3 regions of the Enterococcus sp. DIV0800 genome follow, and region 1 is predicted to be linked to each of the others. Evidence: riboswitches for the same ligand, from Rfam matches in the RefSeq annotation. Region 1 holds a riboswitch; each other region holds the start of a gene.
The links. A riboswitch is a leader RNA that binds a small molecule or an ion and turns the genes downstream of it on or off. The one in region 1 is predicted to bind magnesium.
Positions count from the first base shown of each region.

Region 2: linked by a shared signal. The riboswitch ahead of IGI54_RS13215 (FtsW/RodA/SpoVE family cell cycle protein) and the one ahead of IGI54_RS14215 (MgtC/SapB family protein) in region 1 are both predicted to bind magnesium.
Region 3: linked by a shared signal. The riboswitch ahead of mgtA (magnesium-translocating P-type ATPase) and the one ahead of IGI54_RS14215 (MgtC/SapB family protein) in region 1 are both predicted to bind magnesium.

Region 1 is NZ_CP187899.1:473,033-480,661, reverse strand. It holds gene IGI54_RS14220 (hypothetical protein) at 1-101, shown strand, start outside; M-box (ykoK) riboswitch at 526-695, shown strand; gene IGI54_RS14215 (MgtC/SapB family protein) at 844-1,518, shown strand; gene IGI54_RS14210 (GNAT family N-acetyltransferase) at 1,589-1,987, shown strand; gene mgtA (magnesium-translocating P-type ATPase) at 2,234-4,843, shown strand; gene IGI54_RS14200 (RNA-guided endonuclease InsQ/TnpB family protein) at 5,193-6,281, shown strand; gene IGI54_RS14195 (PocR ligand-binding domain-containing protein) at 6,878-7,629, opposite strand, start outside.
Region 2 is NZ_CP187899.1:272,416-280,044, reverse strand. It holds gene IGI54_RS13245 (ClbS/DfsB family four-helix bundle protein) at 1-146, opposite strand, end outside; gene IGI54_RS13240 (Y-family DNA polymerase) at 350-1,645, shown strand; gene IGI54_RS13235 (hypothetical protein) at 1,623-2,060, shown strand; gene lepB (signal peptidase I) at 2,101-2,670, opposite strand; gene IGI54_RS13225 (pentapeptide repeat-containing protein) at 2,825-3,460, shown strand; gene IGI54_RS13220 (alpha/beta hydrolase) at 3,461-4,153, shown strand; M-box (ykoK) riboswitch at 4,349-4,516, shown strand; gene IGI54_RS13215 (FtsW/RodA/SpoVE family cell cycle protein) at 4,627-5,775, shown strand; gene IGI54_RS13210 (FtsW/RodA/SpoVE family cell cycle protein) at 5,747-6,895, shown strand; gene IGI54_RS13205 (phosphatase PAP2/LCP family protein) at 6,912-7,629, shown strand, end outside.
Region 3 is NZ_CP187898.1:1,314,722-1,322,350, reverse strand. It holds gene guaC (GMP reductase) at 1-653, shown strand, start outside; gene IGI54_RS06410 (PLP-dependent aminotransferase family protein) at 803-2,224, shown strand; gene IGI54_RS06405 (nitroreductase family protein) at 2,225-2,950, shown strand; M-box (ykoK) riboswitch at 2,993-3,157, shown strand; gene mgtA (magnesium-translocating P-type ATPase) at 3,408-6,014, shown strand; gene IGI54_RS06395 (hypothetical protein) at 6,164-6,331, shown strand; gene pdhA (pyruvate dehydrogenase (acetyl-transferring) E1 component subunit alpha) at 6,405-7,514, shown strand; gene IGI54_RS06385 (alpha-ketoacid dehydrogenase subunit beta) at 7,517-7,629, shown strand, end outside.

The DNA.
Region 1 (7,629 bases):
ATAGCACAATACTCCCAATCAATACCCACTTGAAACTTGCTGAATTGGTTCGACTTGTTTATCAACAAAAAGGAGATAGTCTTCAAGCTGCGCTAGTCTAAATTTATTTGTTGAAAAATAGGTTAGTTTTTATCAAGGCCAGAATTTTTGTAGAGTATTCCTTCGAATATTTGACGAATCAACGATTCGAGATTTGGATCAAAATTATTAGAATAGATTCTTTATATATGAATCATGTATATTACAGTGAGATGCAGGGACAGTAAGAACCCCCAATCTGGATATGTGGATGGGTGAAAAACTAGCGCTATTCTAGTAAATAGTAAACGTACCATAAGGGGGGCTCTTTTAGCCTAATTAGTTGGAAATTCATAGAATTCTTTGGGATCAAATTTCGTTTTGAATTTGAATATCTAAACTAGAGTGTTCTATTATTAACTCATTATTCTTCAAAATTTCTTTTATAAATCTAAAATTGTTTGTTGACAGTGTTAATTCATTTTGTTATTATTTCCATGAAAATAAAATATGATTTGTTAGGTGAGGCTCCTATGCAAACATAGGCTACTGCCCAAAAATGTCGAGAGACGCCAATGGGTAGAACAGGGATTGTCGAATACAAGGCTTTTCTTAAGGTAGCTAAGATGTTTGTCTTTACGTTGTATAGTGCCAAAACTCAACGATTAGATCGACGTCTTATTTTGTCATGTGATTTGATGATTTTAGAACGGTTTTTCGCGGAGTTTTTGTGCGAAAAACCGTTTTTTTTTATTTAACATATTCATTTTTATTTTTAATAACCTAGAGAGGAAGTGATGGTATGAATTTTTAATTATGTTGCTTATGAGTGTACTGGCAGGTGGATTGATTGGAATTGAACGTCAGTGGCGAAAAAAACTAGCTGGAGTACGTACGATGGTTTTAGTTTCACTGGGAGCAACAATTTTTGTTTCTTTGTCTTCGACATTTACGGCAGATACTAGCCCAACAAGAATAGCAGCACAAGTAGTTAGTGGGATAGGTTTTTTGGCAGGGGGTATCATTTTACGGGATGGTTTTAGCGTTACAGGTTTAAATACTGCTGCGACACTTTGGTGTACAGCTGCAGTAGGAGTAATGATTGGTGCGGGATCGATTAAAGAAGGTTTCTTGGCAGCAATTGTGATCACTTTTGTTAACATTGTGATACGTTTTATTTCTCATCGATTTGATCAAATTGCGGAAGTTTATCGACCTGATACTGTAAATAACGTGCAAAATTCCTTTTTGATCATTACAGGTAAAATTTCGTCCGAAGTTTCGCTGAGAACAGAAACTATCGCCCAATTAGATCGGTATTATTTATCATTCTGTCATTTTGTATGTCAAGACCTTGCTGGAGGTATGGTTCAATTACAAGTTGAGCTTGAACCCGCTTCAAATATGGATCTGGCAATGAAGGAAATCATTGCTCATTTATCGAGGAACAAAGAGGTACTTGAAGTTTATCAGCTAACGAAGGAGGAAGAAACATGGTAAAACAGTGTTTACTATAGTTAGATGGGATAGTCGAACTTATCGGGAAGCGATTATCTTACGGAATGAGTTGTTGAAAGCCAGCGCAGGGCAACCCTATATGACAGCTTCACCTATTAGTGAGATAAATGACATTCATTTGGTGGTCAAACGGAATGGCATGACAGTAGGTACTCTACTAATGCATCCCTGTTCTTCAAATTGCATTCAAATCAAGCAAGTGGCTATTCATCCAGATTATCAAGGAAGAAGTCTAGGGAAAAGACTAATTGTGTATGCCGAGCAGGTAGCTAGAAATTTTAACTTTTCCATCATTTTTTTAACTGGAAGAAAACAAGCCTGGGGATTTTATGAAAAAATGGGATATTGTGATTTAATGGATGCTTATTATAAAAATGGGTTGACATTAAAAGTATTTAAGAAAGAATTAGTATATTTTTCGAAAAAAAAGGAGATGAAAACAAATGGATGACAGTAGTTCGAAGCAGTTGGGTTTGCGGAAAAAGAGTGAACTAAAAACAAATCAATTATTATTGTCTATTTGTTTTTAGTTCCTGGACTCTCCAAACCCTAGCAAGGAGGAAGTTTTATGAAGACGCTAGGAAATATCATTCTATACCTAATGATTGGGATAGGATTGTGGCGAATTTTTTTTGGAGAGAAGGAAAGAAGAGTGGAAATTAAAAATAATGGGAATCACGATGTAAATTATGGTTTAATGGCACGAAAAACAATTGAAAATCTTTTTGATACATTTCAAACATCAAAAAAAGGACTGTCTGAGGGACAAGCAATCCGAGCAAGAAATGAATATGGGGATAATAAGATTTCATATGGAAAGAAAACCCCCTTTTTCATTGAAATGGTAAAAGCCTATATCACTCCCTTTACGTTAGTTCTGATTGGATTGGGGATTACTTCTTTTATTACAGATGTTGTCATTGTAGCACCGGAAGATCGTGATTTTTTTGGGAGTAGTATTATTTTCGCAATGGTTTTGATCAGCGGAACAATGACTTTAATTCAATCTGTACGATCAAATCAAGCGGCGGAAAAACTAAAATCGCTCGTAAAAGTAACGGCAACCGTAAAACGGAAGAACAAGTATGATGAAATTCCTATGGAAGAAATTGTCTGTGGAGATATTGTCAAATTATCAGCTGGGGATATGATTCCGGCTGATATCCGACTCATTGCAACTAAGGATTTGTTTATTTCACAATCCGCACTAACAGGAGAAAGCTATCCGGTCGAAAAGCGTTCAGAAGCTATTATTACGCAAAATCATTCTGAAACTAGCTACGAGAATATGGTGTATATGGGAAGCAATGTTATTAGCGGAAGTGCCGAAGGTGTGGTAATTGGAACTGGCAATCGTACTCTATTTGGAAATGTTGCTGGTTCATTATCAAGCAAGCCGATTCAAACAAGTTTCGAAACGGGCATTCGAAAAACTTCTTTTCTCTTTATCAAGTTTATGGCTTTGATGGCACCAACAGTTATAGTCATCAACGGATTTACTAAAGGGGATTGGATGGAAGCTTTTCTATTTGGTTTATCTGTAGCGGTTGGTTTGACGCCTGAAATGTTGCCTATGATTGTTACAACCAATTTGGTCAAAGGGGCAACAGCTATGGCGAAGAAAGGAACGGTTATAAAAAATCTCAATTCGATTCAAAATTTCGGTGCTATTGATGTGTTGTGTACCGACAAAACAGGAACACTGACACAAGATAAGATCATTTTGGAGTATCATTTGGACTTATCTGGCGAGGAAGACGACCGTGTATTACGTCATGCTTATTTAAACAGTTATTATCAAACAGGATTAAAAAACTTGTTGGACGTTGCTATTATTGATGCGGCAAAAGAAGAACTGGATACGAAAGAAATACGTTACAAAAAAGTTGATGAGATTCCTTTTGATTTTGAACGTAGACGTATGAGTGTGGTAGTAGAAGATACTAGTGGAAAAACCCAAATGATCACTAAGGGTGCAATTGAAGAAATGTTGAGCATCTCAAGCTTTGTGGATTTTAGAGGGACCGTTACAGAATTGACTGATGAGGTTAGACAAGAAATATTGAAAAAGGTAAGCGAATTAAATGAAGACGGCTTACGAGTGATTGGTGTTGCACAAAAGACAAATCCTAGCGTTGTAGGAGAGTTTTCAGTAGCAGACGAATCTGAAATGGTCTTAATTGGCTATTTAGCTTTTTTAGATCCTCCAAAAGAAACAACTAAACAAGCATTAGAGACTTTAAAGACGCATGGAGTTGGTGTGAAAGTGTTGACTGGGGATAATGCCTTGGTAACACAATCAGTTTGTAAACAAGTTGGCTTGGGGACAGAAAAGTTAATCAGTGGCGAGGATATTGCAAATATTTCAGATCAGAGACTTAGCCAACTAGTGGAAAAATACAACGTATTTGTAAAACTTAATCCACACCAAAAACAACAAATTACGCGGATTTTACGCGAAAATGGTCATACTGTAGGATTTCTTGGTGACGGAATCAATGATGCACCAGCTATGAAAGCAGCGGATGTTGGTATCTCAGTGGATACCGCAGTTGACATTGCCAAAGAATCTGCCGACGTTATTTTATTGGAAAAAGACTTGATGATTTTGGAACGAGGGATTATTTCTGGACGAGAAACATTTGGAAACATCATGAAATATATCAAAGCCACAGCAAGTTCAAATTTCGGAAACATGTTTTCAGTTTTAGTTGCCAGTACATTCTTACCATTTTTACCGATGTTACCTTTACAAATCCTCTTTTTAAATCTTATCTATGATATCTCCTGTGTATCGATTCCTTGGGATCACATGGATAGAGAATATCTAGATGAACCGAAACGTTGGGAAGCTTCTAGTATTGGGAAATTTATGATTTGGTTAGGACCAACAAGTTCCGTGTTTGATATTACGACCTATTTACTCATGTATTTTGTCATTTGTCCGGCTGTTATTGGCGGAGAATTTCATACTCTGACACCAGCTCAACAAGTCGCGTTTATTGCTGTGTTCCATGCTGGTTGGTTTGTGGAATCCTTATGGTCACAGACTTTAGTACTACATGCATTACGGACGCCGAAGATTCCGTTTATTCAAAGCAGGGGTTCATTTATCATGACAGCTATTACTTCACTAGGTATCGCTGTAGGGACGGTCTTGCCATTTACAAACTTTGGACAAAGCTTAGGATTGGCGGCTTTGCCGACCGATTATTGGTTATGGTTAGCAGCTACTATTGTGGCGTACCTGGCTTTAGTGACCATCGTGAAACGATTCTATATCCATCGTTATAAAGAGTTATTATAAAATGGATTATCTTACAGTATACAGTCAAGTAGGCAATTTTTCAGGTTACCCGTCATCAAAAAAATAGTGTGTTTCTTTTACGAAGGGAACAACGAAAGAAGTGGGAAGAGTGAGATTGTTAGTGATTTTTATACTTTTCTTGTTGTATATGTGTGTGTGTCTGTACTGGTCGTTTGTGATTCAAAGCAACAGAAATATAGTGAAGACTCCATTTCATTATCTATTTATAATTAATGATTTTAATGGAGACTTGTCAATAATATTCTGGTGAAGAGATCATTAATCTCGAGGGAGGGAAAAAAATGATTCGAGGAAAAAGATAAGGCTATGTCCCACGAATGAACAATTAATGAAGCTATGGCAATCCGCGGGAACTGCTCGTTGGGTCTATAATTATACAATAAGTATGCAACGTATGAATTATCGATTTAATGATGGGGGATTTCTTTCCGACCAGATGATTCGAAAACATATTACAAAAATGAAAAAACGGCCTAAATACTATTGGTTAAGCTTAGTGTCGAATAATATAGCAAAGCAAGCTGTTAAAGATGCTTGTGATGCTTACAAAAAGTGGTTTCATGCAATAGATGGGTCAAGTAATTTATATGTTGAAATTCCGAAATATAAAACTAAGAAGAAAACAACTCCCTCATTTTATAATGATTCAACACGTATAAAGTTTAAGGATAAGTCTGTATTGTTGGAAAAAATAGGTTGGGTAAAAACGAATGTAAATTTGCCGGTGAATAAGAAAGTATATAATCCTAGAATCTCTTTTGACGGAAAGTATTGGTATTTGGCTGTGGGATTAGAAGTTGATCAAATAACTTATCCAATAAGTGGTACTTTGGGAATTTGCTTGGATGGAACTTATCCAGTTGTGTTATCTACGGGGGAAAAATTTACTTCAATAAACCAAACTAACACAATAAAAAAACTTGAAAAAAAACTAGCTAGACTAAAACAACAACATCGTCGAAAGATAAGGATGAATGAAGATAAATTATTTGTTGAAAAAAAGAATCTTCACAAGTTAGAGATAAGAATTCAATTGATCTACAGGAAAATTGCAAATATTCGTGAAAACTATTGGCACTATGTTACCACAACCATTCTCAAGAAGCGCCCTGAGAAAATAGTGATTTCTTATTTACCTCTTCATGAATTAATGAAAAAACAAGAACATCAGAAAAGGTTATCAAAGGAGTGCTATTATGAATTAAAAAGGCAACTCCACTACAAATGTGAAGAACTAAATATTGATTTTACCGAAGTGGCCCCAACTTATCCTTGTAGTAAAATATGTTATAGATGTAAAAGTATGAACTTTAATCTTTTAGAATCTGGAGTTGTATACCAGTGTCTAGAATGCAACAATACAATTTTAAAGGATAGAAATACTAGTTTGAATTTAATCGATTATAGTATTAATTAGATAATGTAGGACGCGTTGCATCCGAATATACGCCTGTGGAGTGTTATGTTTCTATTCATTTTTTATAATTAATAGTTTAGCCTCAACACGATGAATCAGGAAATAAACAATATTTATATTGACTTTGATAGATATTGGCAACGACTCCTAGAATGCATGTTAGTGGGTCATAATAGTATTCTTTAGGTATTTATATCAATGATTTTTAGCCAATATTTTTTGGAAAGTATATAAAAATCATGTTTCTATGGTGGAAAAAGATGTTTTAGCGATAAAAACTCCTTACGATATACCGATAAATGGTTATCAACCGTTTATTTTATCGAAAGGAGTTTTTTTATCGTAAACGGCGAGAGTATATAATATTTTGTGTAAGTTTCAATAGTAAAATGAAATAAAACAATTCGGGAGGAGTGACCATGAGGATGCTCTCTAAAGATCAAATTAAAGAAATGATTCAACACTATGATATTAAGACTATTGAGACATAAGAGACGCGTTTAAGGAAGAAGTTTGGTGAAACGGTTCAAGAGATTACGGAAGCCAAATTGAAGACACACCTCGCTACGAAAAACACGACAAAAAGACTAAAACAATTAGTCTTTTTTTTGTTGACGCCATTTCAATGGAGTCAGGTGAGCAACTTTTTTGAATGAGCGAATAAAGTAGCTAGGTTCCAGAAAGCCAAGCGTATCACTTATCGCGTTAACTGAAAGATCAGTAGTGAGTAACAATTCTTGTGCCCAATATATTTTCAGCTTTGCATAGATCTGGCTGAAGGGTTCACCAAATTCTTTACGCAATAGCCGGCTGAGATAGTTAGGACTTACATTCACTAACTTAGCAAGAGTTTGTAAATCAAGATGCTGATCTTTATTCGTAAAGATTGCATCGATTGCAGGTTGGAGTAGTTTATTTTCGGCTAAGTAGATACCACTGTCTTGCAGTCTTTTCTTTAATAGCGAGTAACGTAAAGTATCATTTAAAAAGAGTGGGTCATGTTGCTCTGAATCTTGCTGATTACCGGCTGATTTTTTTGAAAAACGTAAAGTCTTGTTATACGACATAGCAAGATAATCTTTTTTGACGGCTTCACTGACGATATATTCAGATAGCTCTTCTAGCATGTCTGCCGTAAGTTTAAGGTCATTTAAAGATACCTGAGGATAATTCTCCAATAACTGATAGTGATCACTTTTAAAAGTAGCAACTTCTGGCAGATTTTTCAAATCTAGTACTTGTTCTAAATCATCTTGATCATGATTTAACATGATTTCTCCTGCCATAATCGCGCCGACGTAACGTCCCTCTATTGTAATTGGGATTGCCATGTCAATAATATCGAAAT
Region 2 (7,629 bases), 200 kb from region 1:
CAGTGGGCTTGCTTTTCTTTTTCAACATCGAATGTAAAGGTCTGATTTAATTTTTCTGCTGGAATCGTGTTTAATAGATCCATCATTTTGGTATAGGATTGGTTGCTTGCATCCATGAGTTCATTTTTGTTTTTAGGTCGAGCCATGAGAAATCCTCCTAATCGATTGTGTTAAAAACAAGGGACGGACAGTCTTTCTATCTTTTATTTTAGCGAACCTCATTGGTTTAGTAAAGAAATCTCGGAGGCTCGTTTCTCATGCAATCTTTATACGTAAATCATTGACAAAAAATAGAAAGCAACTTAAACTAAAAACGAACATATGTTTGCTTTTTAGAGAGGTGATTTTGATGAATATTTACGAAGGAGAGCCAGTCAGAGATGTTTTTTGTATGGACTCAAAAAGTTTTTACGCTAGCGTTGAATGCGTGGAGCATGGCTGGCATCCATTAAAAACATTGTTGGTAGTCATGAGCGGTGATCGTGAAAATGCGGGCTTAGTGTTAGCTGCCAGTCCGATGGCAAAAAAAGTTTTAGGGATCAGCAATGTCAGCCGCGGATTTGAAATTCCCAATCATCCGGATTTGAAGATCGTACCGCCACGAATGACACTTTACATTCAGTATCATATGCGCATCCAAGAGATTTTCCGGCAATACATGGCGGAGGAAGATATTCATACATATAGCATCGATGAACAATTTGGTGATCTAACTCATAGTTGGAAATTATTCGGCAATAGCTCAGCTGAAGTCGGGCAGATGATCCAAAAAGAGGTCATTGAGAACCTGGGGATTTATACTTCTTTGGGAATGGGGGACAATCCCTTGCAGGCCAAAATCGCGATGGATATTGAAGCCAAGCATGAAAAAAATCGTTTTGCCCAATGGCATTATCAAGACGTACCGGAAAAAATTTGGCCAATCAAGCTTAGTGATTTTTGTGGGATCGGTCGTCGAATGGAGCGGCGTTATCAATTGATGGGAATGCAAACGATGGGGGATTTGGCCCATAATGATCCTTTTGTGTTGAAAAATCATTTTGGTGTGATGGGGATGCAGCATTACATGCATGCTTGGGGCATTGATCGCTCGATTCTAGCGGAGAAAGAGTTATATCCAAGCAAGGAAAAATCTATCGGCAATTCCCAAGTCTTGCCGAAAAATTACGCGCGTAAAGGGGGAATCTTAACAGTGGTTGCGGAGATCTGCGAACAAGTGGCGCAACGACTAAGAAAATCGGGCGTTTTAGGTGGTACATTGCACTTAGGGATCGGCTATGCTTTTCGCGGCGAGGGAAAGGGCGGTTTTCATCATCAGTTAAAGATACCGCCCACCAATCAAGGACGAGCATTGACCCGTACCGCAAGTTTACTATTTGAAAAATATTGGGATCAATCAGAGGTCCGTAATATTTCCATCACCGTTTCGTCACTGAAGTCAGCCGGCAGTTTACAGTTGAATCTGTTTGAAGATCCGCGGCAGACGATCAAAGAAGATCAAATCGATGACGTGATCGCCCAAATTCGGAATCGCTACAAGTTTACTTCGATTGTCAGGGCCCATTCCTTGAGTGAAGGGGCAACAGCGATTAAACGAGCCGGTCTTGTTGGTGGACACGCGGGTGGGATGGAAGGAATGGATTGAGATGTCTTATGACGATGAAAGCGCGAAACAACTTTTTATGGAGGCAAAACGTGTGTATCAAGATCGCGGAATGATGAAGTGGATTGGTTTTTATTTGTCCGATCATACAGCGGTGTTAAATAAGGAATCAAAGCAGCGAAAACAGCTTTATTTTGATAAAGGTCAAATGAGTATGGAAGCCATTGGTGAGCTTTTGCAAGCAGCCTATCTGCAAAATAAACGTGTCGCGATCCAGCTAGAAGCGTTAGACAGTGAAGGCCAATTTTTCCCTGATCTGGTAGGAAAGATTAGCGGGCAGAAAGAGCAGCAGATTTTTTTAAATGAAGAAGAGCGTGGAGTCCTGCGCTTTGAGTTAGAACAAATCCATCATGCGGAACTATTAGGTCCTAAAAAAATTCTCACACCAAAAGATTAAAATAAATAAAGCCTTGGCAGACCTGCCAAGGCTTTAAAAATTAGAAGAGCTGAATCTTATTTAACGGCCAAAATCGTAACACGACTTTTCCTTGAACTAAGGATTTATCGACAAAGCCGAAGATGCGGCTGTCTTTAGAAATCAAGCGATTATCCCCTAAAACAAAATAACTATTTTTAGGAACCGTCACGGAAAAATTATTCGTAAAGCTGTCCGCATTGGCTGCTTGCTCTTGGAAAGCTGAATTATAAGAATAGGTATCGAATAGTTTATCTTCTTTAAATTTCTTTTGATAATCCGTTAGATAGGATTCTTTGTATTCTTTTCCATTAATCGTTAAAACATTATCTTGCATTTCAATCTTGTCACCGGGTAACCCAATCACACGCTTGACGACGTAAAGATTGGTATTATCAGGTTCTTTGGTAGTAATGATGTCTTGTCTATCGATACTGGATACTTTCGATGAGATCAAGCGCTGCCCGTCATGCAATGTCGGGTCCATTGAGTGTCCTTCGACTTTAACTGGCGAGAAAACAAACGCCCGCGCCAAAAAAATCAAGAGAACAATAATAATGACTGGAAGCCATTCTTTTAATTTGCTGTTCATAGTTCACCTCACAATGTTACAGTTTATCATGCTTCTAAATAAAAAGCTCTTTTTAGCTTCTCCTTTAATAAAAATTAGTTATATTATAGGGGGCTGGAGAATTTTTTTCAATTATGGGACACTAGAGACAATCAAATATCAGAGGAGCAATGAAATGAAAAAGAATTATCCAGCAGCACCTATCTTGCCGCAACGATTTGCGTCGGATTTTTATTTAGAGGATGAAGCAAGCTTTGAAGCCGTTCATGGACTTGAAATGGATTTCAGCTATTTGACTTGCGAAAATCTAGTCATCCGCCATTCAATTCTAGAAAAGGTTACGATGCAACGGACGAAACTAATTCGTTTTGAAGCGGGAAACGTCGTCTTTAAGAATTGTGATTTTTCCAATTTAGAATGGATTGGTGGCAGCTTTCATCAAGTGGTATTTGAAAATTGTAAATTAACGGGTTGCAATTTTGCCGAGAGCTATCTTAGAGATTGTCATTTTAAAGACTCATTAATCAATTTTGGTTCCTTTAGTGCAACGAATTTGAAGAATGTCTGGTTTGAGAACTGTCAACTGTCTGATGGCGAGTTTTTTGAAGTGACGTGGAAACATTTATTTTTAGAAAAAAATAATTTGGAAAATAGTAATTGGCAGCGAACCAAATTAGCTGGTCTGGACTTTACCAGCAATTCTTTCAGTAAAATCGCTTGTTCAATGGAACAGTTGAAGGGCTTAAAAGTCGATTCCTATCAAGCGCTGGTGATTGCGGCAGGGTTAGGCTTGGAGATCGTGGAGGGCTAAATGGAAACAACAAAAGATATGATTGAAGGAATCCCAATTCTTCGGTGGGGTGAGACGAGTGACAAAATAGTTTTAGCTTTTCATGGCGATCAATCTCATAAAGAAGACACGGTCATTCAATTGTTGGCTGAAGCCGCTGTCCCCAAAGGCTATCAAGTGTGGAGCTTTGATCTGCCGGAACATGGTGAGCGCAAAGGCCAACCCTACGCCTTGAATCCGTCAAATGTAGTAGCGGATGTCGAAAAAATCCTTTTTAAACACCAGCAAGCGCAGCAGATCACTTTATTCGGCTGTAGCATCGGAGCTTATTTTGCGATGCTGGCAGGACAAGCCAAGAATATCCAGCAAAGTCTTTTTTTATCGCCCATCGTGGATATGCGGGAATTAATCGAAAATATATTGGATTGGTCACAACTGACGCCGGCCGATTTACGACGTGAAAAACGAATAAAAACACCTTTTAATACCTTGGCGTGGGAGTATTATTGCTATGTTGTAGAGCATCCAATTCAATGGACTGTTTCAACAAAAATTTTATATGGCGGTAAGGATCAGTTGACGAGCCGAAAGACCATTGAAAAATTTGCTCGTCCGTCAATGATCGATTTGACGATCTTTGAAACTGGTGAGCATTTCTTTCACACGCCTACACAGCTGTCTTTCTATCAGCAGTGGTTAACATCTAATCTATAAAAAAACTCTCAGCTTAATCGGCTGAGAGTTTTTTTAGTGCGTGGCTGGTTTAACTAGCTTTATGGTTGAAAAAAGGATTGTCCAGTAAATTTTTGGTAAAAGATTTCATAAGTAAATTTAAAGATAATCGGATTTTATATATAAATTTTTGCTATTTTATGACAAAAAAAGTAGGATGATTGTGAAAGTAAATATAAGTAAACTTGTTAGGTGAGGCTCCTAAACAAACATAGGCTATTGCGCAGAAACGTCGAAAGACGCCAATGTGTAAAACAGGAATTGTCGGATTAAGGCTTTTCATAAAATAGCTAAGAGTAATTCTTTACGTTGTTTAGTGCTAAAACTCAGACGATGAGATTGATTGTGTGAGCCACCAAACTTGTTAGTTTTTTCGCTAACGTTTGGTGTCTTTTTGTTTTCTTGCTTTGAACTCTCTCGCCGCAACAATTACTTGATGAGAGGGAGAGATGAATATGATAAAAAAAAGAAAGATCGATTGGCTGTTGTTACTACCTTATTTGGGGGTAAGCCTAATCGGTCTTTTAATGGTCTTCAGCGCGAGTTCTTATCGATTGACAACGGAAGGAAAAAATCCGCTATCGTTGTTTAGCAAGCAAGCGATTTTTATCCTGTTAAGTTGGTTATTAATTGGAATTATTTATCATGTAAAAAGCAACGTCTTACTAAAAAGTATAGTGGCAAAAGGCTTGTTGGCAATCGGCTTAGTCAGTTTATTGTTAGTCAAAATAAACGGGGTCACAATCAATGGCGCACAAAGATGGGTTTCCTTATTTGGTATTCAATTTCAGCCATCAGAGGTAACAAACGTCGCATTGATCTTGTATTTAGCCTACTTTTTCCGAAAAAAACGGGCCAGACACCAATTGTGGAGACCTGGTGTGTTGGTTTTACTTAGTGGTCTATTAATTTTACTGCAGCCGAAAGTGACGGGAGCAATTATTATTTGGGGGATTGCCTTCGTGCTCATTACTACTGCAGAAATTCCATACCAGCTTTCGCTTTTACTTTTTTTAGGATTGATTGTCGGTATCGTGCTAGTTGCTGGAATGATTCTTTTTTTGGGTAGTCACGAGTTGCTGCCACAATTATTTGCCCACACGTATGAACGCATTCGTCTGGTCAGAGATCCCTTCTTAGATTCTTACGGGCAAGGATTTCAAATGAGTAATTCTTATTACGCTCTTTATAATGGCGGATTTCTCGGTCGGGGGTTAGGAAACAGCATTACAAAAAAAGGGTACTTACCCGTTGCTGAGACCGACTTCATTTATTCAATCATGGTGGAGGAATTAGGGGTAATTGTCGCATTGATTGTATTGGCATTGATTTTTTTGATCGCGCTACGTTTATTCGTGCTAGCGGCAAAGGAACGGTGTCAGCATGTAAGTTTGATCTATTTTGGGGTAGGAACATTAATACTACTCCAAACAAGTATCAATGTTGCCAGTATTTTGGGACTGATTCCCATGACCGGAGTTCCTTTGCCGTTCATCAGCTATGGTGGTACCAGCTATTTAATCCTTTCAGTAGCGCTTGGGATTTGTTTAAAATTTGCTTCGGAGGTTCGATCCAATGAGGAGACGTTTGAGCAACGAATTTAATTATTCACTTTTTTTACCGATTTTTTTGTTTTATTTAATCAGCATCGCTGTTCAATTTTTGGCGGCTGAACTTGACGACGTGAATGTCAAAGGAGTTGTGGTGAAACAGATCATTTTTTGTTTACTGTCGCTGTTAGTAATGGTAGCCGTCAGTAAAATTAAAACCGCTAGCTTATTACGGTATGCTCCGCTTTTTTATGTCTTGTCGCTCGGCGTGATGGCACTGTTATATTGGTTTTATGATCCGGCGATGTATCATCTGACGAATACGAAGCGCTGGTTGAGGCTCGGCCGTTTTTCTTTTCAACCATCCGAGTTGATGAAATTAAGTTTTACTCTTTTGATGGTTCGGCTCACACTGACTGAGGAAAGAGGCGAACAGCAGCGGACGATAAAGAGCGATCTTCATTATTTGAAAAAAATTCTGTTGTTTAGTTTGCCAACCTTTCTATTGATGTTTATGCAACGGGATTTTGGGACAAGTTTAGTATTTATCGCTATTTTAGGAGCGCTATTTATTATTTCCGGCGTGCATTGGAAAATCTTGGCAACGATCACTGGTATCGGTACGGCACTCGGCAGCACTTTACTAGTATTAGTATTCAGCGAATGGGGAAATCGATTGCTTTACGGTCTGCATTTTAAGACGTATCAATTGGATCGTGTTCGAGCGTGGGCTGATCCTTTCCAATACAAAGATTCGATTGCCTATCAGCAAGTCCAGAGCCTTTACGCGATTGGCAGTGGTGGTTTATTTGGGCGAGCGGCAGAGCAAGCTTCGGTATATGTCCCGGTTCGCGAATCCGACATGGTCTTTACCGTAATCGCTGAGAGCTTTGGTTTCATCGGCAGTGCATTTGTAATTTTTCTTTATTTTTATTTGTTTTATCAAATCCTTTCCAATGCAATAAAAACGAATAATAAAGCAAATCTGTATCTAGCGGTAGCCTTCGTTTTTGGCTTGCTGTTTCAAATTTTTGAAAATATTGGAGCCGCTATTGGCATTTTGCCATTGACGGGGATTCCATTACCGATCTTGAGCCAGGGTGGGACTTCCTTGATCGTGTTAGGGATCGGATTCGGTATGATGTTGGGCTTTAAAAAAAAGAATGCAGTTTGAAGAAAAGGGGATATCTATGCGAAAAAAATTTACTTTACTAAGTGTTTGCGCGCTTTCTGTAGCGCTAATTTTTATGATCGGAGTAGCAATAAACGCTCAATGGCTCAATCATTTGGATGATTTCTTTATGGAAAATCGTCTAGTGAATATCTCGTTTTTGACGGTGTTTACAGGAGTGGTGGCAAAAGTAGCAACGATTGGCCCAATGCTGATTATTTTCAGTTTTCTCGCGTTCTTTTTGTGGCGAAAACAGCAGCGAGCTTTAGCCATTTGGTGTTTAGGTAATCTGATTTTTGTCAGTGGAGTCGGCTATTTATTAAAGCAAGTCTTTCAACGAACGCGCCCCGAGCAAGTGCAATACCTCGCGCGTTCATCTTATAGTTTTCCCAGCGGGCATTCACTGCTAGTAATGACACTGATTGGCTCTATCTGCTTAATTTATTTTTTTATGAATAAAAAAATGCCAGCCCTTGTCAAAGTTGGGGTGGGGTTGTTAGTATTTGTGATTGCCGGCGGTCGAATTTATCTAGGTGTTCATTTTATCAGTGATGTCATCACGGGCTTATGCTTAGGACTAGGCCTTACATTCGGCAGTGGAAGCTTGTTTTACTCTTATTTGCATTCAGCAAACTCAAGGTTGAAAAAAGCGGAAGACGTCAAATTTGTAAAATGGCAAACGATTTTATTAAGTATGTTGGCTTGTGTAGTGGTCCTAATCACTGGGTTAAGCGTCT
Region 3 (7,629 bases), on a different replicon from region 1:
TGAACCCTGATTTTATTACGATCGATATTGCTCACGGACACTCAGATCCGGTCATCAATATGATCAAGCACATAAAGAAATATTTACCAGAAACATTTGTAATCGCTGGTAATGTTGGTACTCCTGAAGCAGTTCGGGAATTAGAAAACGCTGGTGCCGATGCAACGAAAGTTGGGATTGGACCGGGTAAAGTGTGCATCACGAAGATTAAAACCGGTTTTGGAACTGGCGGCTGGCAACTAGCAGCATTAAGCTGGTGTGCAAAAGCGGCTCGTAAACCGATTATTGCGGACGGTGGAATTCGCACTCATGGTGATATCGCGAAATCAGTTCGTTTCGGCGCAACGATGGTGATGATCGGTTCATTATTTGCTGGACATGAAGAATCACCTGGTGAGACCAAAGTGGAAGATGGAGTGGTTTACAAGGAATATTTCGGAAGTGCTTCAGAATTCCAAAAAGGCGAAAAGAAAAATGTTGAAGGAAAGAAAATTTGGATTCCTTATAAAGGTTCTTTAGAAGACACTTTAGTAGAAATGCAGCAAGATTTACAATCAGCCATTTCTTACGCTGGCGGAAAAGACCTTGAAGCTATTCAAAAAGTTGATTATGTCGTTGTGAAAAATTCAATTTTTAATGGTGATACCATCTAAATATGACCTGTTTAAGAATCTAAGACCTTTAAGGTTTTAGATTCTTTTTTTGCCAGCGACCTTTTTTGAAAGAAATCAAATGAGTAGATTGACAGTTGTGAATGATTGGGTTAGCGTTAAATCATCCAATAGTAAATGAGGGTTTGAAGATGTGGCAATTAACGAAAAAAAATAAATTACCGCTTTACCAGCAGATCATGGAGCAAATCATTGATTATATTCAAAACGGGACACTGTTGCCAGGGGATAAATTGCCGCCTGAAAGAAAACTGGCGGAACTTTATCAAATCAACCGTTCTACAGTGGTGCACGCGTTGGATGAATTGGTTAGTTTAGGGTGGGTGATTCGACGGCAAGGTAGCGGTACTTTGGTGAATGAAGGAAATTGGGGGCGTAGCACGACACCACGGGTGGATTGGCGGCGTTTGTTTACGCAAGAGGCTTATCCAACTGAGCCCTATGTAGAAGAAGTTCATCGATTATTAAAGGATTCAGCGGCCTTGGATCTTTATTCAGGCGAATTGCCATTGAATTTGATACCTGATTTTCGTTTTCCTTCTTATACCTGGGAAGATTTATTATTAGAAGAACGAAAGCAAAGCCCGTTAGGCTATGGGCCGTTACAGCAAGTTATTTGTCAGCGGATAAAAATGGAACAGAAGATTGATGTTTCTGCCGATCAAGTGTTGATTACTTCAGGTGCGCAACAAGCGATGTTTCTTTTGTTGCAAGTGATGTTGCAAAATGGGGATAGTGTTGCGATTGAAGATCCTTCCTTCCTATATTTATTACCGATTTTTGCCAGCGCTGGTGTGCGTCTTTATGGAGTTGAAATGGATCAGGAAGGGATGCGAATCGACAAATTGGAGCAGTTGATCTTGACTAAAAAAATCAAAATGATCATCGTCAATCCCACTTTCCAAAATCCCACCGGGTCAACCATGTCCGCCAAAAGAAGACAAGAATTGATTATTTTAAGCCAAAAATACCAGCTACCAATCATTGAAGATGAGGTCTTCAGTGAATTGAACTTCGGACCAATTCCTCCGTCCTTGAAGGAAATGGCTCCTCATCAAGTGATTCATCTCGGCTCGTTGTCGAAAATTTTTGGTTCCTCCATTAAAATCGGCTGGATCGTGGCAGATAAGGACTTGATTCAGCGTTTATCTGAGGCGAAGCAGATGATGGATTTTTCAATCAGTGTCTTTCCTCAAGTCATCGCTCATACTGCGCTGAATGATTCTAAGTTTCAAGCGAATCAAGAAATATTAGTAGCAGAATTAAAGGAACGAGGGGCAGCCTTTACCGCAGATGCTCAGCAGATTACGGAAGATTGGTCAATCTCGACTATTGATGGAGGCTTGTATGTTTATTTAACATGGCGGCACCAAAAGCTCAGCCGCAAAGACTGGAGCATCTTTTTACGAGAAAAACTTTTAGTCGCACCCTCATTCCTGTTTAGTAATGATACAATGGCTATGCGGGTTAATTACACACGCTTGACGAAGCAGGATCGACAACAATTTTTTAAAAGACTGCAAGTGATTTCAAAGCAATTAAGGAGGAACTAAATGAAGGCATTAGACGTGTTAAACAATCATCGGACGTATCGTAATTTTGATGAAGAGTATCAATTGTCAGACGAAGAATTGCAGCAGATTTTACAGGCTAGCTGCCAAGCCCCAAGCTGGATGAATGGTCAAATGTACAGCATCATTGTGGTGAAGGATAAAAAGATCCGGAAGCAATTGGTTGAACTGAATCCAGGTAATCCCCATATGTTGAAAAGCTCAGTCTTTTTAGTTTTTGTTGCTGATTTGAAACGGACAAAAAAAGTCGCAGAACATTATCAAGTGGATTATCCGATTAATCAAGGCATTGATCCATTGATTACTGCCATTACGGATACGGCTCTAGCGTTGGAAAATGCGGTAGTTGCAACCGAAGCTCTGGGATTAGGCAGTGTCATTGTCGGATCAATTCGTAAGGATATCGCTGAGGTAAGTAAATTATTGAATTTGCCGGATTATGTTTTTCCTGTTGCGGGTTTAAGTATCGGAAAACCCATCGTCGAGATGCGGGTCAAGCCTCGATTGCCAAAAGAAGCGGTTATTCATTATGATACCTATCAAGATTATGACTATCAATTGATTGAAGATTATGACGAAACGATGGAGATCTTTGCTGAAGCACGTGAAACTAAGCTTTGGAGCAAGAAATTTGCTGATTATTTTGGTCGAACTCCCAATCAGAAAATTGATGAGTTTCTGAAAATAAACAAATTTTTTCATGATTAAGTTTGACACAAAGAAATAACTGATTTATAGTGGAAATGAAATTAAAATAATTGTTAGGTGAGGCTCCTATACGGACACAGGCTACTGCCCAAAAATGTCGAGAGACGCCAATGGGTAGAACAGGAATCATCGTGAAGGTGATTCATAACGTAGCTGACAGATTCTGTCTACGCCCTATAGTGCTAAAGCTCGACGATGAACATGAATGAACTTTTCGCGCGTGCTCATTTTCGAGTGCGCGCTTTTTTTGTGAGTTCCACTTCGCGCTTTAAGCAGAATTTTCTACGTGTTAAGAATCTGCGAACTTGGAGCAAAAATTTTATAAGGCGGAAAAAAATTCACCGAAATAAATGAAAGGATGTGAGGAAGATGGAATATGATCATGAGGATAGTCGACCGAAATATAATTACCGTAGGACGACAGTATTCGTCCTGAAATTTAGGAGGAACCATTATGATGAACAAAAAAAACCTTCTTGCTCGCAAGAACAACAAAGACCAAGAATTAAAAAAATTGGCGATTCTTTCTGATCGTGATCTTTTCTTAAACTTGCGTACTTCATTGCAAGGATTATCTGAAGAGGATGCTCAAAGCCGGTTAGAAGAATATGGCCCTAATGAAGTCTCGGCTCAAAAACCGACTCCAGCTATTTTATTATTTTTACAAGCCTTTAATGATCCTTTTGTGTATGTTTTGGCCTTATTAGCGATCGTTTCATTGCTGACTAGTGATTTTGAAGCAGCGATAGTTATGACGATCATGATTCTTGCCAGTGTACTGATTACATTTATTCAAGAATATCGTTCACAAAAGGCCAGCATCGAATTGAAAGAAATGATTGAAAATACAGCGGCAATCACCCGGAATGGTGAAACGAAAGAAATTCCAATGGATGAAGTTGTACCGGGAGATATTTTGACATTAGCAACTGGGGATATGATTCCGGCGGACGCGGTCTTAATTTGGACTAAGGACTTATTCGTGAATCAGTCTTCATTAACCGGCGAATCTATGCCAGTGGAAAAATTTGTTCCCAAAGAAGCGGCGATCACTGAAGAAATGACCGCGTTAGATTTGACGAATCTTGTTTTTATGGGGACCGATGTGTTAAGTGGTCAGGGAAAAGCAATTATTTTAAAAACGGGACAACAAACGTTCTTTGGCGATATTGCCAAAAATGCGACTTCTAAGCGGGGCAAGACTTCCTTTGATATCGGTTTGAACCGTGTGAGTAAATTATTACTACGGATGGTTATGGTGCTCTTTCCATTAGTTTTCTTGATTAATGGTTTAACTAAGGGAGACTGGAGCAGCGCCTTCTTCTTTGCTATTGCGGTTGCTGTTGGTTTGACACCAGAAATGCTGCCAATGATCGTCAGCTCCAACTTAGCAAAAGGAGCATTGACCTTGTCTAAACATAAAGTAATCGTAAAAGAACTGGCTTCGATCCAAAACTTAGGCAGCATGGATGTTTTATGTACCGATAAAACTGGGACAATCACCGAAGATCGAGTTGTCTTAGTACAGCACCTAGATCCGCTAGGTAATGAGAATGAACAAGTGTTAGATTATGCTTTTATGAATTCGACGTATCAAACAGGCTGGAAAAATTTAATGGATATTGCAGTGATCAATTATTTTGAAGAGCAAGATCGGCAACTGCCTTTCCAAAGTATTCAAAAAATCGATGAAATTCCTTTTGATTTTTCTCGCCGTCGGTTGACCGTAGTAATGAAAACCGATCAACATCAATTGATGATTACTAAAGGAGCCGTTGAAGAAATGGCGGCTATTTGTAAATATGTCGAAATCAATGGTGAGATTTTAACATTAACACCAGAGATTCGTCAGCAATTACAAGCAGTCAATGAAAAAATGAACCGCCAAGGAATGCGGGTCATTACGGTAGCCGTTCGTCGAGATGCCCATGAAGAAGCCATCTATTCTACCGATGATGAAAAAGATATGACATTAATCGGTTTTATGGGTTTCCTAGATCCTGCTAAAGCTTCTGCTAAGCCAGCGATCAAATCTTTGCAACAACATGGTGTGGCTGTAAAAGTTCTGACTGGTGATAATGCCATCGTGGCACAAAAAGTTTGTCAAGATGTGGGAATCCCTGCTGAAAACTATGTATTAGGCAATCAAGTAGACGAAATGTCAGATGAAGAATTATATCAAGCAGCTGAAACAACGAATTTATTTGCTAAATTAAATCCAATGCAAAAGTCACGAATCATCGAAGCGTTACAAGGTAAAGGTCATACGGTTGGTTTTATGGGTGATGGGATTAATGATGCCCCAGCGCTTCGCAAAGCCGATGTAGGAATTTCAGTTGATACAGCCGCTGATATTACCAAAGATGCCAGCTCGATTATCTTGTTAGAAAAAAGCTTGAGTGTCTTGGAATACGGCGTAATCGAAGGTCGTCGTGTGTTCAGTAACATGATGAAATACATCAAGATCACTATCAGCTCAAACTTTGGGAATGTTTTCTCCATTTTAGTAGCCAGCGCCTTCTTGCCGTTTCTACCAATGCTGTCATTGCAATTGCTATTGCAAAACTTGATCTACGATATCGCACAGTTAACGATTCCTTGGGATAACGTAGATGAAGAAGAACTTCACACACCAACTAAATGGGAAACCAAAGGACTGCTAAAATTCACCTTATGTATTGGACCCATCAGTTCCGTTTTTGATATTTTAACCTTTTTCGTAATGTGGTTTATTTTTGGTGCGACAACGGTTGCTCAGCAAAATCTTTTCCAAACTGGCTGGTTCATGGTTGGTTTGACTACGCAAGCATTAGTTGTTTTGATGGTACGCACAAGAAAAATTCCTTTCTTACAAAGTCGTCCAGCCCCACAAGTTTTTATTAGCCTTTTAATGGCGGTTGTTGTAGGAATCTTAGTGGTAGTGACTCCTTTGGCTGAACAATTTGACTTTGTTCACTTACCTACAACCTATTGGTTCTGGTATATCGGGATCGTGATCGCTTATATGCTAGCAACCCAATTAGGTAAAGTTTTATATATTAAGATTGCAAAAGAGTGGATCTGAAATGTAACAGAATGGCGAACGACGCCATTCTGTTTCTTTTTTTGTGAAAAAGAGTAATAATCTTTTTTAAGCGTTTTTTTATTCACAAAGTTTTGAAAAGATAAAGAGCTAATTTTACCCTGATACACCAAAGCTAAGGAGGAATTCGTTTGGATATTCATTATCGCTACAAAAGCCTAAGAAAACCCAGGATAAAAGCAACTGCAGACTGTTTCACAAGGATAAAAAGTGAAACGCTTCAAAAAGTTCAGATTCTCAGAGCAAGTTTGTTGTCAATTGAATATAAAAATGCTAATTTAGAGAAGAAGGAGCAATAGCAATAATACAGATTGATTTGCTGTTGCACTGATAACAAGACTTAATTTACTTAAGAGAGGAAAGTGTGACACCATGGCAGAAAAAGAGTTAACGATTGATTTTGAAGCCTTACTAAAAGATGTAAACGCGGATTTCCCCGTGTACCAGGCATTGGATGAGGATGGAAAGATTGTAAATGAGAATTTAGTTCCTGACTTATCAGATGACGAACTAGTGGAATTGATGACTTCAATGGTTTGGTCACGTGTGTTAGACCAACGTTCGACTGCATTGAATCGTCAAGGACGTTTAGGATTCTTCGCGCCAACCGCTGGACAAGAAGCGAGTCAATTAGCCAGCCAGTTCGCATTCGAAAAAGAAGACGTTTTACTACCAGGTTATCGTGATGTGCCACAGTTGATCAAACACGGATTGCCTCTAGCAGAAGCTTTCTTATGGTCACGCGGACACGTTGCAGGAAACAATTATCCTGCTGATTTACAAGCTTTACCACCTCAAATCATTATCGGAGCTCAATATGTTCAAGCTGCCGGTGTGGCTTTAGGCTTGAAAAAACGCAACAGTAAAAATGTGGTCTTCACTTATACAGGTGACGGCGGTTCATCTCAGGGTGATTTCTATGAAGCAATTAACTTTGCAGGGGCGTATCATGCAAACGCTGTATTTTATATTCAAAACAACGGCTTCGCGATTTCGACACCACGTGAAAAACAAACAGCAGCTAAAACATTGGCACAAAAATCAGTTGCTGCAGGAATTCCTGGCATCCAAGTAGATGGTATGGACCCATTAGCTGTTTACTACGTATCGAAAAAAGCACGTGAATGGGCAGCCAACGGCAATGGCCCAGTGTTGATTGAAACCTTAACATACCGTTATGGACCACATACATTATCAGGTGATGATCCAACTCGTTACCGTTCAAAAGAAATGGATGACGAATGGACGAAGAAAGATCCATTGGTTCGCTTCCGCAAATATTTAACGGAAAAAGGATTATGGTCAGAAGAACAAGAAGAAAAAGTTATTGAAGCAACGAAAGAAGAAATCAAACAGGCGATCACGGATGCTGACCGTGTACCAAAACAAAAGGTTTCTGATTTCTTGAAAAATATGTATGAAGTACAACCACAAAACATCAAAGAACAAATTGAATTCTATGAAGCGAAGGAGTCGAAATAATCATGGCACAAAAAACAATGATCCAAGCAATTACAGATGCCTTAGCTCTGATGCTTGAAAAAGATAAAGAAGTTTTAGTTTTCGGTGAAGACGTTGGGAAAAACGGCGGGGTTTT